DNA from 3 places in the Arthrobacter sp. TMS2-4 genome. Region 1 is predicted to be linked to each of the others. Evidence: riboswitches for the same ligand, from Rfam matches in the RefSeq annotation. Region 1 holds a riboswitch; each other region holds the start of a gene.
The links. Region 1 has a riboswitch for S-adenosylmethionine ahead of ACX80F_RS11900 (LLM class flavin-dependent oxidoreductase). Riboswitches for the same ligand answer to the same signal wherever they lie in the genome.
Positions count from the first base shown of each region.

Region 2: another riboswitch for S-adenosylmethionine. It lies ahead of ACX80F_RS04920 (bifunctional o-acetylhomoserine/o-acetylserine sulfhydrylase); the one in region 1 lies ahead of ACX80F_RS11900 (LLM class flavin-dependent oxidoreductase).
Region 3: another riboswitch for S-adenosylmethionine. It lies ahead of ACX80F_RS07705 (ABC transporter substrate-binding protein); the one in region 1 lies ahead of ACX80F_RS11900 (LLM class flavin-dependent oxidoreductase).

Region 1 covers NZ_JBTNDI010000008.1:131,340-136,066, forward strand. Annotated here, with positions in the region: gene ACX80F_RS11875 (TetR/AcrR family transcriptional regulator) at 1-249, shown strand, start outside; gene ACX80F_RS11880 (GNAT family N-acetyltransferase) at 246-539, opposite strand; gene ACX80F_RS11885 (SDR family NAD(P)-dependent oxidoreductase) at 666-1,424, shown strand; gene ACX80F_RS11890 (hypothetical protein) at 1,489-1,707, opposite strand; gene ACX80F_RS11895 (helix-turn-helix domain-containing protein) at 1,704-2,324, opposite strand; SAM riboswitch class IV at 2,513-2,626, shown strand; gene ACX80F_RS11900 (LLM class flavin-dependent oxidoreductase) at 2,663-4,051, shown strand; gene ACX80F_RS11905 (SDR family oxidoreductase) at 4,309-4,727, shown strand, end outside.
Region 2 covers NZ_JBTNDI010000002.1:390,385-395,111, reverse strand. Annotated here, with positions in the region: gene metX (homoserine O-acetyltransferase MetX) at 1-735, opposite strand, end outside; gene ACX80F_RS04920 (bifunctional o-acetylhomoserine/o-acetylserine sulfhydrylase) at 766-2,082, opposite strand; SAM riboswitch class IV at 2,160-2,276, opposite strand; gene ACX80F_RS04915 (VOC family protein) at 2,432-3,073, shown strand; gene ACX80F_RS04910 (DUF1540 domain-containing protein) at 3,092-3,379, opposite strand; gene ACX80F_RS04905 (CPBP family intramembrane glutamic endopeptidase) at 3,523-4,323, opposite strand; gene hutI (imidazolonepropionase) at 4,366-4,727, opposite strand, start outside.
Region 3 covers NZ_JBTNDI010000004.1:153,634-158,360, forward strand. Annotated here, with positions in the region: gene ACX80F_RS07695 (ABC transporter permease) at 1-138, opposite strand, end outside; gene ACX80F_RS07700 (ABC transporter permease) at 135-1,067, opposite strand; gene ACX80F_RS07705 (ABC transporter substrate-binding protein) at 1,068-2,729, opposite strand; SAM riboswitch class IV at 2,864-2,991, opposite strand; gene ACX80F_RS07710 (heavy metal translocating P-type ATPase) at 3,064-4,727, opposite strand, start outside.

The DNA.
Region 1 (4,727 bases):
GGGGCTGTCAGCCCGGAGGTCGCCGAGTACGCGAGGAAGCACAAGGAGTCCTTCCAGCACTACGTCGGGGATCTGTCGGAGGCGGCAGGGGCGCCACCGTATCTGGCGCCGCAGTTGTCGATCCTCGCCGAAGGCGCGCAGACGACGGCGGCGATCGCCGGGTCTCCGGAAGCAGCGGGTCAGGCGCGCCGCGCAGCGGAGGTGCTCATCGATGCAGCTCTTCGCCAGGGGGTCCGGGGAGCGGCCTAGGCTGTCAGGTCCTGGTAGTCCGGGTGCTCCTGAATGAAGGCCGCCACGAACTCGCACCGGGGGACGACAGCGAGGTGCTGCCGACGGGCGTCGTCGAGCGCGTACCGGATGAGGGTGCTGCCGATGCCCTGCCCCTCGGCGTCCGGGTCGACGACCGTGTGGGTGAACGTGATCGTATCCCCCGACCGGTCGTAGGCGGCGGTGCCGACGCGACTGCTCCCGAGGATGGCCTCGTAGCGATTCTCGGCTTCGTTGTTGCTGATCTGGACGTCGGTGGTGTCTGTGCTCATCCAGCCACCCTCGCACCCGTGCCGACCGGGGGTCAACGTGTCCGTTCCGGTCGGTCGGCGTTCGCTTCTCCGGTCGGCGACCAAGCGTCCCCGCTGGGACGCCGCACACGTTGTACCGTCTGAACCATGACGTCGAACATTCTGGTGACCGGTGCGAGCAGGGGCATCGGCGCGGCCATCGCGCATGATCTCGCAGGACGGGGACACCGCGTTGCTGTCCATGCAGGCCGTGACGGGCGCGCCGCGGCGGCTGTGTGCGAAGCGCTTGCCGGTGATGGCCATGTGGTGGTGGTCGGGGACGTCGGTGACCCCGAGGCCTGCAGGCGCGTGGTGGAGGAGGCGGTGGGCGGACTGGGTGGGCTCGATGTCCTGGTGAACAATGCCGGCATCTTCGAGGCGCATCCCATCGAGACCGTGTCCTTCGAGGACTGGCAGGAGGCGTGGCGGAGCACGCTGGACGTGAATCTCGTCGGGCCGGCAAACCTGGCATGGCTCGTCGCCCGGCACCTCCTCGACCGGCCGGCAGGCCCGGAGGGTGGTCGGCTCGTCAGTGTCGGATCGCGGGGTGCGTATCGGGGTGAGCCCGCCACGCCGGCCTACGGGGCGAGCAAGGCGGCGTTGCACTCCATGACGCAGTCCCTGGCCGTGGCACTCGCTCCGCACGGCATCCTCGCTGCCGCCGTCGCGCCGGGGTTCGTCGAGACCGACATGGGCAGAACCGTGCTGGACGGGCCGGGTGGTGACGCTGTGCGTGCGCAGAGTCCGTTCAACCGTGTCGCGACGCCGGAGGAGGTAGCGCAGACGGTTGCCTGGTTCGCAACCGATGCTCCGCTCTGGGTGAGTGGCACCGTGGTCGACGTCAATGGGGCGTCCTACCTGCGGTAGTTCCCGGGGTGCGACTGGGCGAGGTGCTCGTCGTGGTCGGAGGGCGATGGTCGCCGCCGCGCGGCTAGAGAAGGTTGATACCGCTGTGGGCGAGGGCTTGCAGGTCCGTCCGGCGCTCGAGGTGGCGGTGAAGGAGTTCTGCGTTGGTGCCCTCGACGGAGGCGAGTGACGATCCTGCTGCGATGAACGCGGCGCCCAGGCGGAAAAGGGTCCGCGACGCGAGCCCTGCATGGGATGGTGCCGTGAGCACCGGGTATCCGACGGGAAGGGTTGCGCTGGTCATGATGTCTCCTGGGAGTCGATGAGGGGGAATGCGTTGAAGTGCAACTGGACGGGTCGGGTGCCCGGGGTGCCCGGTTCGGCACGGTAGGCGTCGAGCTTCTCGCGAAGGATCTCGCTCATATCGCGGGCGAGGGTCGCGAGTTGCTCTGCCGTCAGATGGGCGTTCATTGTTGCGATCATGGCTGCGTCCGCCCATTCCGGCGGGACGGCCTCGCAGCCACTGGCCATGAAGGTCGCGAGAGCTTCCGCCCGGCCGCGTTCGAACTGGCGGTTCACCTGCCGGGTGGCTTCCCGGGTGGTGGGGTCCTGTTCGAGTTCGGGGGTGCTGAGGGTCAGCGACCCGCGGGGGCGTTCCCACCACCGCTCGCGGGCGGAACCGCGATCCTCCACCTCGCGAACGAGGCCGTAACGGGCCAGCTGCCTCAGGTGGTAGCTCGTCGACCCACTCGACTCTCCGACCCGCTTGGCGATGCTGCATGCGGTCTGCGGACCGTAGCTGGACAGGACCTCCAGCAGCTGGATCCTGAGGGGATGGGCAAGGGCCTTGAGTGCTGCCCCGTCGAGGACGCGGTTGCCGTCGTCGACGGGGTGTCCTGCTTCGCTCATCGTCTCTTCCATGCGATCAGTGTGCGCTTGCAAAGAAGTCTTTGCAATACTTTCTTTGCAACTTCTGGGGTCTCTTCGCCGGAGGGTGTCGACCGCCGTCGTCGGGCCCTCCTACGGGTGCACGGAACGCTTGATGCATGACGCACCATGACGGCGGTAGGTGGACGACGGCGTGCGTGCCCACCTACGCTCGGAACCAGAATCAAGAGTTCCAACGCAAAACCCTGGTTTGTTGGACGGCAACCCTCTCGCTGTAGTGGGGTGCCCCAGGTGAGGATTCGGCCCGGCACGGCCAGTGCGGGCAAGTATGGCGCTTCCGCCACGGCAGTGCCCCGACATGAGGATTTTTCATGCCCACAGCTCCGCGCCGTATCCGCTTCAATGCCTTCGACATGAACTGCGTGGGACACCAGTCCCCGGGTCTGTGGCGCCACCCCGAGGACCAGTCGTGGCGCTACAAGGACCTGAGCTACTGGGCTGATCTCGCGAAGACCCTCGAGAAGGGCTTGTTCGACGGCATCTTCATCGCCGACGTCCTCGGCACGTACGACGTGTATGGCGGTTCCAACGAGGCCACGTTGCGGCAGGGGACGCAGACCCCGGTCAACGATCCCTTCCTGCTCGTCTCCGCCATGGCCCTCGTCACCGAGCACCTCGGGTTCGGTGTCACCGCGGGCACCGCCTACGAGCACCCCTACCCCTTCGCGCGTCGGCTCTCCACCCTGGACCACCTCACCAAGGGCCGCGTCGGCTGGAACGTGGTCACCGGCTATCTCCCGTCTGCCGCGCGCAACATGGGCCATGAGGACCAGCTCGAGCACGATGCGCGGTACGACCACGCCGACGAGTACCTCGAAGTCCTCTACAAGCTGCTCGAAGGATCGTGGGAGGACGACGCCGTGGTGCGCGACCGCGAGACCGGCGTCTTCACGGACCCGGCCAAGGTCCACGAGATCGACCACGATGGCAAGTACTTCACGGTTCCGGGAATCCACCTCAGTGAGCCGTCACCGCAGCGGACGCCGGTCATCTTCCAGGCGGGAGCATCCTCTCGTGGCATCGCCTTTGCAGCCGGCAATGCCGAGGCCGTCTTCGTTGCCGCACCCACGAAGCAGAAGCTGAAGGACGTCGTCACGAAGATCCGGGATGCGGTCGAGGCCGAAGGCCGTGACCGCTACTCGGTGCGGATCTACACGCTGCTCACCATCATCACGGACGAGACGGAGGAGAAGGCCCAGGCCAAGCACGACGATTTCCAGCAGTACGTCAGCTACGAGGGAGCCCTCGTGCTCGTCTCGGGGTGGCTCGGTGTGGATCTCTCCGCCTACGATCCGGACGAGCGGCTCGGCAACGTGAAGTCCAACGCCATCCAGTCCGCTGTCGCGAACTTCCAGAAGGTGAACGACGACGGCTCGCCGTGGACCGTGCGGGACATCGCCGAGTCCGCGGGGATCGGTGGGCTCGGGCCCCGCATCGTCGGCTCGGGTGTGCAGGTCGCCGATGAGCTCCAGGCATGGGTCGAGGAGACCGACGTCGACGGCTTCAATCTGGCCTACGCGATCACGCCCGGGACCTTCGAGGACATCATCGAATTCGTGGTGCCGGAGCTGCAGAAGCGTGGTGTGTACCCGACGGAGTACGTCGAGGGAACACTGCGGGAGAAGCTGTTCGGTAAGGGCGACCGGCTGCCGGAGGAGCACCGTGGTGCGCGGTATCGACTCCAGGCGATCCGCCCCTGACGTGTGTCGGCTCATCGGTCCGTTGGCCCACCTCGTCCGTCCGTCGGCTCGTCGGTCCGTTGGTCCACCCCGTCCGTCCGTCAGTTCGTGGGGTGCCGCTCTCCTCGGCTGCTCCGGGAGTTTCTTGAGTATCGATGGCGGTACCCGGGAATAGGCCTCCGCTCGCGGCAGAACACCCCGACGAAGGTGGTCAGGCCGAGGGTTCGGGGACTAGCGTCGAAGACAAGGTATCCAGTCATTCGACAGAAGGAGTTCCCATGTCACGAGTAGCCATTATCGGTGGGCACGGAAAAGTAGCCCTGCACCTCACGAAGATCCTCACGAGTCAGGGTCATCAGGTCAGTTCGATCTTCCGTAACCAGGACCACAGCGGTGACGTCGAGCAGGCGGGCGCAACGCCTGTGGTAGCGGATGTCTCCGAGCTGTCGGTGCAGCAGATGGCGGATGTCTTCCGTGGCCACGACGCTGTCGTGTGGTCTGCCGGTGCGGGTGGTGCGAGCCCGGAGGCGACGTATGCCGTGGATCGGGATGCTGCGATCCGTTCCATGGACGCGGCCCAGGAGGCGGCTGTGGGGCGCTACGTCATGGTGTCCTACCTCGGTGCGCGCAAGGACCACGGGGTGCCGGAAGACAACAGCTTCTTCCACTACGCCGAGTCGAAGGCTGCGGCTGACGA
Region 2 (4,727 bases), on a different contig from region 1:
GTCCTGCTCCGCTCGACCGAAGCGTGCTTCCAGTTCCTGTTCCGCGCGGTAGGTGATGTGCGCGATGCGCCGCGCCAGGCCGAGGCCCGCTTCCGGAGGGGGGCCGTCGTAGTAGTCGCCGCCGCGGTAGGCGGGGTCGAGCCGGATGGCCTGCAGCTGTGCCTGGGCGAACGCTATCTGTTCGGCCGAACTGGCGGCAGTGCAGGCGATGACGGCGCACCGCTCCACGCGGTCCGGGAACATCAGTGCCCATTCGAGGGCCCGGGCGCCGCCCATCGACCCCCCGAGCACGGAGTGCCAGCGCCCGATGCCGAGCTGGTCGGCGAGCAGGCTCTCCGCGCGGACGGCGTCGCGGATGGTGACGAAGGGGAACCGTGCACCCCACGGCGCGCCGTCGGGCGCGAGGCTGGCCGGTCCCGTCGAGCCGTAACAGCCGCCCAGCATGTTGACGGACACCACGAAGTAGCGGTCGGTGTCCACCGTACGGCCGGGACCCACGAGGGAGTCCCACCAGCCCTCCTCCTCCGAGGCGCCCCGGGCCACGTGGGAGCTGCCGGTCAGGGCATGCTGCACGAGGACGGCGTTGGAGCCGTCCCGGTTCGGCCGGCCCCAGGTCTCGAACGCCAGCTGGACGTCGGGCAGCGTCCCCCCGGTCTCGAGGGCCAGCGGGCCGATGGACGCGATACGGAGCAGCCCATCTCCGTCCGGGGGCGCTCCGTGCGTCCGGGCGGGCAGCGGGGCAGGAGGGTACGTGGTCACGAACCCTCAGGCCCCCTTGGCGGCGCGGAAGCCTGCATCCAGGTCGGCCAGGATGTCGGCGATGTGCTCGAGGCCGACGGACAGCCGGACCAGGCCGGGCCGCACGCCGGCGGTGAGCTGCGCCTCCGCCCCGAGCTGGCTGTGCGTCGTCGACGCGGGGTGGATGACGAGCGAACGGACGTCGCCCACGTTCGCGACGTGCGAGTGCAGCTCGAGCCCGTCGACGAAGCGCTTTCCGGCATCGAGTCCCCCGACGATGTCGAAGCTCACGATCGCTCCCGTGCCGTTCGGCCCGTACTTCCGCCCGCGGTCGTACCAGGGACTCGAGGAGAGCCCGGCATAGGTGACGCGTTCGACGTCGTCGTGCCCTTCCAGCCATTCGGCGACGGCCTGCGCGTTCTGCACGTGGCGTTCCATGCGCAGGCTCAGGGTCTCCAGTCCCTGGGCGATGAGGAAGGCGTTGAACGGGGAGACGGCCGAGCCGAGGTCGCGGAGCAGCTGCACGCGGGCCTTGAGGATGTACGCGAGGTTGGCGCCGAGCGCGCTGCCCACCCCGAGGTCGCGGGCGTACACGAGGCCCTGGTAGCTCTCGTCCGGCGTGTTGAAGCCCGGGAACCGGTCGGGGTGCTGCGCGAAGTCGAAGGCGCCGGAGTCCACGATGACCCCGGCGATGGCGTTGCCGTGCCCGCCGAGGTACTTGGTGGCCGAGTGGACCACGATGTCCGCACCCCATTCGATGGGCCGGATCAGGTAGGGCGTGGCCAGTGTGTTGTCGACGATCAGGGGGATGCCGTGCTCGTGGGCGACGGCGCTGACGCCCTCGATGTCGAGGACGTCCTGCCGCGGATTGGAGACCACCTCGCCGAAGAAGAGCTTGGTGTTCGGTCGGAGTGCCGCGCGCCACTGGTCGAGATCGTCGGGGTCCTCGACGAACGTGGTCTCGATCCCGTACTTCTTCAGCGTGTGCCGGAAGAGGTTGTAGGTGCCGCCGTAGAGGCTGGGGCTGGCCACGATGTGGTCGCCCGCCTCAGCGACGTTCAGTACCGCGAAGGTGCTCGCGGCCTGGCCGGAGGCCAGCAGCAGGGCGCCGACGCCGCCTTCGAGGCTCGCGATGCGGGTCTCGACGACCTCCTGGGTCGGGTTGCCGATCCGCGTGTAGATGGGCGCGAGTTCCGCCAGGGAGAACCGGTTCGCGGCGCTCTCCGCGCTGGGGAAGACGAACGACGACGTCTGGTAGATGGGGAGCGCTCGCGCCCCCGTGGCCGGGTCCGGCACCTGGCCGGCGTGGATCTGGCGTGTTTCAAAGGACCAATCGTTGGACATGGTGCTCCCTCTGATCAGGGGCTCCGCCTGTCCGGCTCCCGCCGGCGCCGCCGTTCGGGGAGACCGGACCCCGCAGGAGCCCGCGCTTGAACGGCGCCGATGGGACGCCGGACCTGGTCCTCACCCGGGGCACCCCACCGCGGTTGGAGGGTTGCCGGCCAGCAAGCCGGGGCTGTGTGCTGGCACTCATGACCTGCCTTCATGAAAGCCGATCCGGGGGGATCCGGCAACCGTGTGACCCTCCGTGAAGCAGCCCGCAGACGCGCTCCCGATCCGGCTGCGAGACACGCGTCGCGGAGTAAGGCTTGCCTTAGTCGAGACCCAGATCACTTAGTGCCAAGATAGCCGCATGCGCCTGGACCATGTATCTTATGCCTGCGAACCCGATGGACTTGCCGCGACGGCCGAGCGGATCTCGGCCAAGCTCGGCGTGGAGCCGGTGAAGGGTGGTGTACACCCCCGCTTCGGTACGCGCAACATGATTTTTCCCCTGGTCAACGGCCAGTACCTGGAGGTCGTCGAGGTGCTGAACCACCCGGCGTCGGACAAGGCCCCGTTCGGCCAGGCCGTCCGCGCCCGCTCCGAAGCCGGCGGTGGCTGGATGGGCTGGTGCGTCGCCGTCGACGATCTGGCGCCGTTCGAGGAGCGCCTCGGCCGCAGTTCCGTGCCCGGCAACCGGAAGTTCCCGGACGGCCAGGAGCTCACCTGGCAGCAGATCGGCATCAAGGGGCTCATCGCGGACCCCCAGGTCCCCTATCTGCTGCGCTGGGACGACGGCACGGAGGAACTCCACCCCTCGAAGGCCCGCCCCGCCTCGGTGAAGCTGGACTGCCTCACCATTGCCGGCTCGTCGGAGCGCGTGACCGACTGGCTCGGCACGGATGTCGAGCAGACGCTCGACGACGTGCAGGTCGAGTGGATCGCCCCCAACGGCACGCCCGGCGTCATGTCGGTGACGTTCGAGACCGACAGCGGGCGCGTCGAGATCTGACCGGTCGTCCCCGCACCCTCAGGGGTGCGTGTAGGTGAGGCAGTCGGCGGCGTCCGCGCCCGGGCCCACCTTCACGGCCGGCGCGCTGCACAGCAGGTCGTGGTTGAAGCTGCATTCGGAGCGCTGGCACGCACCGACGTGCGCGATCACTTTCGGCAGACCGCCGCTGACGGACGTGTCGATGAAGGTGGCGCACGTGGCGTGTTCCTCCACGCCGGACACCGTGATCGCGACGGCCGTGCAGCCGTCGTGGTTGAACGAGCAGTTGTGGACAGTGCACTCGGAGACGTTGGTGACGACGCTCATGATTCCTCCTGGCTGGTCCGACGGGGCACCGGTCGCGGAGCCCCGATGGTGCTGGGTGAGCACACGGTAGCACCGGGCCCCCCGGTTCTTTGAGTCATGATTCGGGTGCGTAAATCAGCCGGGCGCCGCCCGGCCGGGGCATCTCACGCCCCGATCCCGAGGGCCGGCCCCAGCAGCGCGTAGCCGACGAATCCCGTGATGTCGATCAGCGCGTGCGCGATCACGAGCGGCAGCACCCGCCGCGTCCGGGTGTAGAACCAGGCGAACAGCAGCCCCATCAGGACGTTCCCGATGAACGGGCCGAACCCCTGGTAGAGGTGGTAGCTGCCCCGGATGAGGGCACTCGTGATGATGATCGCGGGCGTGGACCAGCCGAGCTGCCGCAGGCGGATGAACAGGTAGCCGACGACGATGACCTCCTCGAGCACCGCATGCCGGAGCGCGGAGAGGACCAGGACCGGGATGGTCCACCAGTAGTCGTCGAGCGCGGCCGGCACGAGCGCGGTCGTGATCCCGAGGGCGCGGCCCCCCGCATACACCCCGAGCGTGCCGACGGCGATGATCGCCGCGAGGCCCACCCCGGCGCCGATGGTGCGCAGCGGCTGCTCGAAGGTGAGGCCCAGGCGCCGGACGGCCGAGATCCCGGGACCGCTGAGCAGGAACAGGACGAGCGCCACGGGCATCAGGGCGAAGAAGATGTCCAGGAGCTGGTAGGCGAGGTCGAAGTACTCACGCTCGTTCAGCACCGGGTTCAGGGTGGTGGTCTGGCCGGCGAGGGGTCCACGCGTCAGTTTGTCCGTCAGGCTCACGACGGCGTACACGCCCGACTGCCCGAGCGAGAGTCCGAAGACGATGAGCAGTTCGGCGGTGATCCGACGCGGCGAGGCCGGACCCGCGGGGCCGTCCGCGGGCGGGGCGGTGGAGGACGAGGAGCCGGCAGTCATGACGCTATCCTGCCAGCGGATGCCGGGCGGCTCCCACCCGGCTCACCGGACGCGCGTGCCCGCCCGCCAGACGGCGTGGACGAGCGGCATCCCGGGCCGGTACGCCAGGTGGGTGACCGACGGCGCGTTGAGCAGCTGCAGGTCCGCGCGGTGCCCGACGGCGAGGGACCCGACGGCGCGGCGGCCGTCGGCGTCGTCCCCCGTGTGGCGCCGCAACGCCAGGGCGCCGCCGTAGGTCGCGGCACGGACTGCCTCGTGGACGGTCAGTCCCATCTGCAGGACGGCGGTGGCGACGCAGAAGGCCATGGAACTCGTGTAGGAGGTGCCGGGATTGCAGTTGCTCGCCAGGGCGATCCGGGCGCCGGCGTCGAGCAGGCGCCGCGCCGGAGGGAACGGCTGGCGCG
Region 3 (4,727 bases), on a different contig from region 1:
GGAGGCCAGCAGGATGGCCGGACGCACCCGCCGGCGGCGGTGCAGCCGCTGCGGGAGCCCGGCAGGGGCTGCCGGTTGGTCCGGGAGCCCTGCCGTCGGGGCGACGGCGGGGGGAAGGACGGGCGAGGTGGTGCTCATGCGGTCACCACTTTCGGGTCGACGAGCGTGTACAGGAGGTCGAGGACGAGGTTCACGACCACATAGACGGCCGCCGAGAGGAGCACGACCCCGATGATGACGGGCAGGTCCTTGTTGTAGACCGACGCCAGCGTGAGGGAACCGATGCCCTGCCGGCTGAAGAGGGTCTCGACGACCACCGAACCACCGAGCAGGGCGGCGACGACGAACCCGGACATGGTCATCACGGGAATGGCCGCGTGCCGCAGGGCATGGCGGATCCTCACCGGCAGGTCGCGCATGCCGCGGGAACGAGCCGTCAGGATGAACGGCTGCTCGAGGACGTCCTCGAGCTCGTTCCGCAGGACCTGGGAGAGCGTCCCGAAGATCGCGAGGGCGAGGGTGAGGGCGGGAAGGACCAGGGCGGCGGGCCCCTGGTTCCCGCCGATGGGGAACCAGTGCAGCGTGAACGAGAAGGTGATGAGCAGCGCGAAGCCGATGATGAAGGTCGGCGTCGCGGCGAGGACCACTTCGATGCCGGAGACGATCGACCGGATCCAGGCGGCACGCTGCGCCGACAGGATCGCGACCGCGAACGTCAGTGGCAGGGCGACGGCGACGGCGGCGGTCGCGAGCGCCGCCGTCGCGCCGATCTGCTGCCCCATGGCTTCCGTGACGGGCAGGCGCAGCCGGTAGGACTGTCCGAGGTCGCCCTGGAGGAGGTTCCCGAGGTAGCTGCCGTACTGGACGACGAAGGGCTGGTCCAGGAGGTAGTCGGCACGGACCTGCGCGAGCGTCTCGGCGGTGGGCCGCGCGTCGGGTCCGCCGAGGATCAGCAGGGCCGTGTCGCCCGGGATCAGGTGGACCGCGACGAACGTCAGGGTCGCGGCCCCCCAGAGGACACCGACCCCCACGGCGAGCCGCATGAGGATACGCCGGAGCACGGCCATCTACTCGGCCTTCCAGGCATAGGTGAGGACGGGCACCGGGTGGGAGGTGTCCACGGCGACGTCGTGCAGGGTGTTCGTGTAGGCGAACTGGCTAGGGTTCTCGTAGAGCGGCACGCCGGGCACGAGCTCGATCAGGCGGTGCTGTGCCTTCGAGTACGCCTCCTCGGCGGCGGGCCCGTCATCCGCCTCGCGGGCCGCGGAGAGCAGCGCGTCGAGCTCCGGGTCGTCCACGTACGACGAGTTCTGGCCGATCCGCTCGCCCGTGATCTCGGAGGAGTGGTAGCGGATGAACAGGACATCGGTGGTGTTGGTGTGCCACACCCCGGCCAGGGCGTCGTAGTCGCCGGCATAGCGCAGCTCCGTGAGCTGGGCCTGGGGGAGCTGGATGATCCGGAGGTCGAAGCCGACCTTGCGGGCCTCACCCTGCAATTGCACGAGTAGCGGGCTCGGCGTCGAGCTCTCCACGGTGGGCACCTCGACCGTGAGGCGCTTCCCGTCCTTCGTGCGGAAGCCCTCGTCGTCGCGGCCGGTCCAGCCGGCGTCGTCGAGGAGCCGGTCGGCCCGCTCGGGGTCGTACGTCAGGAGGCCTTCGACCGACGGGTCGTAGTACTTGCTCTCCTTCGACAGGAATCCGTCGATCGGCGTGTAGGTGCCGAACCCGAGGCTTTCCACCACGGCCTGCGTGTTCACCGCGGCGGCGAACGCCTGCCGGACCGCGAGGTCGTCGAACGGCGCGCGATCGAGGTTGAAGCCGAGCACGTAAGGGCTGCCGGTCCGGGGCAGGTTCTGGTACGTGAAGTCCGGGTCCGCCTGCACTGCCGCGGCATTCTGGGGTGCGAGGTTCTCCGTCAGGTCGTACTGCCCGGAGAGGAGCGACTGGTGGCGGATGACGGGCTCGCCGACGAGGGTGACCTCGACGCCGTCGAGGTGCGCCTCGCCGTCCCCTTCCAGCCATTCCGGCGCCCAGTCGTAGCCCTCCCGCCTGGTGTAGCTGATGCTCTGCCCCGGCTTGTAGTCGTCGACGACGAAGGGGCCGGTACCGATCGGCTCCTGGCACAGTGTCTCCGGCGACTCCGAGATCGCCCTGCCGGAGGTCATACCGAGCCACGATTGCGCGAGCGTGTAGAGGAACGGTGTGTAGGGGTAGGCGAGGTGCGCCTCGAAGGTGTACTCGTCGATCACAGTGCCGTCCACGTACGGGGCGATGTAGGCGGCGGCGAGGGGTGACTTCGTGGAGGGGTCCCTCATGTGCTCGAAGTTCTGCCCGAGGACCTCCGCGTTCCAGGGTGAGCCATCACTGAACGTGACGCCCTGCCGGAGGTGGAACGTGTACGTCTTGCCGTCCTCCGAAACGTCCCAGGACTCGGCGAGATACGGCGCGATCTCGCCGTTCTCGTCGAGGGTCACCACGTTGTCGTAGATCAGGCGCCCCAGGAACTGCTGCTGGGTCGCAGAGATGCCGTGCCCGTCGAGGCAGCCGGGTTCGGCGGAGATCGACACGTCGAGGATGCCACCGGCCACCGGTTCGCCGTCGGTCTCCGCCGGGGCGCCCACAGCGCCGCCGCAGCCGCTGAGCAGTGTCGCGAGGGCGACGACGGACAATGCTGTGAATCGGCGACCGCGTCGCCGATTCCGGGCAGGGGGGATTACGGATGCGTTCATGGGTATTCCTCAGGAGGATCTGGCCCGATGCAGGGCGAAGTTCATGGAAGCGGGGAATGCGCAGCACGTCGCGTCGGAGCGCGTGCTGTCAGAAAAGGGTGCGGTGTGCGCTACAGCTCACGATGTGGCCTCTCGAAGTGCTCTTGCCCTCGCCGGACCAGCACTGGGTGCCATGGCGAAGGCCGCTTCGTCATCCGAACCACCCACGAACATGGGGTTGGTGCGCGGCCTAGTCGGAGCTTGGCGGCCGTGTCTCTTGAAGCTGGAATCACTATAGGCATGCCGTCGGGTGCTTCGGTCAACAAGAAGTAATGTGACTGCGACGCGGCCGCACCTACGTACGCGCAGACTGACCGACGTCCGTGGAGCCGCGGACACCGGAGCGTGGGGCGCTCGCCGCGCGCAGGGCGTAGAGGATCGTCAGCAGATCGATGCCCTCCTGGCCGAACGCGCCGGCCAGTGGGGGGACGAGTCCCAGGGCGGCGCCCACCATCAGCACGAGACTCAGCCCGATGCCGATCCCGATGCTCTGCAGTGCGATGCGCAGGGTCCGCCTGCCGATGAGCACGGCCTCGGTGACCTTCGCGAGGTCGTCGACCGTGATCACCACCTCTGCCGATTCGCTGGCCGCCGTCGATCCCCTCGCCCCCATGGCGATGCCGACGTCCGCGGCCGCGAGTACCGGGGCGTCGTTGACGCCGTCGCCCACCATGACGACGGGGCGCTCGGGCAGGTTCCGGACGATCTCCACCTTGTCCGCCGGAAGGCAGTCGTGGTGGACCGTGGTCAGTCCCGCTTCCCGTGCGATGTGGCGTGCCGTGGCTTCGACGTCTCCGGTGAGCATGAGGACTTCGCGCACGCCGAGGGCGACGAGCGAACCGACCGTGGCCGGCGCCGCGCTGCGCAGGGCGTCCCGCAGCAGGATGAACCCTGCGAAGCGCTCACCGACCCCCACGAAGACGGCGGTTTCCCCCGCCGACAGGGGAGGGTCCGGGACGGGCCCGACGAGGCCTTCGACGAACCGGCGCTTGCCGACGGCGACGGTGGTCCCGGCGATCTCCGCGCGCACTCCGTCGGTGGCGAGCTCCTGCGCCCTGCTCGCCGGACGGAGTGCCAGGCCGCGATGCACGGCCTCCGCGGTGATGGCTGCAGCGAGGACATGGGTGGAGTACTGCTCCGCGGAGGCGGCCAGGGCGAGTACCTCGTCCTGCGTGAGGGGCCCTGGCGTCGGGGCGAGGACGACCGCGCCCACCACCGGCGTGCCGGAGGTGAGGGTGCCGGTCTTGTCGAAGGCGACAGTCCGGGCCCGTGCGAGCTGTTCCAGCGCCTGGGTGCTCCGGATGATGATGCCGGCGCGGGCGGCCCTGCTGATCCCCCCGAGGAAAGCCACCGGTGCGGCGATCAGCAGGGGGCATGGTGTGGCAGCGACCAGAACCGCGGCGGCCCGCGTCGGATCCGAGCTCAGGAACCAGGACAGGGCGGCGAGGGCGAGCGCGAAGGCGGTGAAGGGCACCGCGAACCGGTCCGCAAGCCGGACCGTCGGTGACCGACTGGCCGATGCCTCGGCGACGAGCGCGACGATCTGGCTGTACTGCGATTGCGCCGGAGTCGCCGTCGCCCGCAGGGTCAGGGCGTTCGCGCCGTTCAGGGATCCACTGAGGATGTGCGCGCCGCACACGTAGTCGACGGGCATGCTCTCACCCGTGAGCATGGACTCGTCGAGGGTCGCGGAGTCCGTTGTCAGCGTCCCATCAGCCGGCACGACCTCCGAGGGCCTCACCAGCACGAGGTCGCCTACGAGGAGGTCATCGATCGGGACATCCTCGATCGCGCCGCCCTCGGCCGTGCGGTCGCCCGCCTGCTCCCGGTCGTCCGCCGTGATCCGGTGAGCGGACCGGGGTGCCCGCTCGAGCAGTGCGCGGAGCTGGGTCTGCGCGCGTGCGGACGCGAACTCGTCCAGCGCCTGCCCGCTGGCGATCATCAGTACGACGACGATGC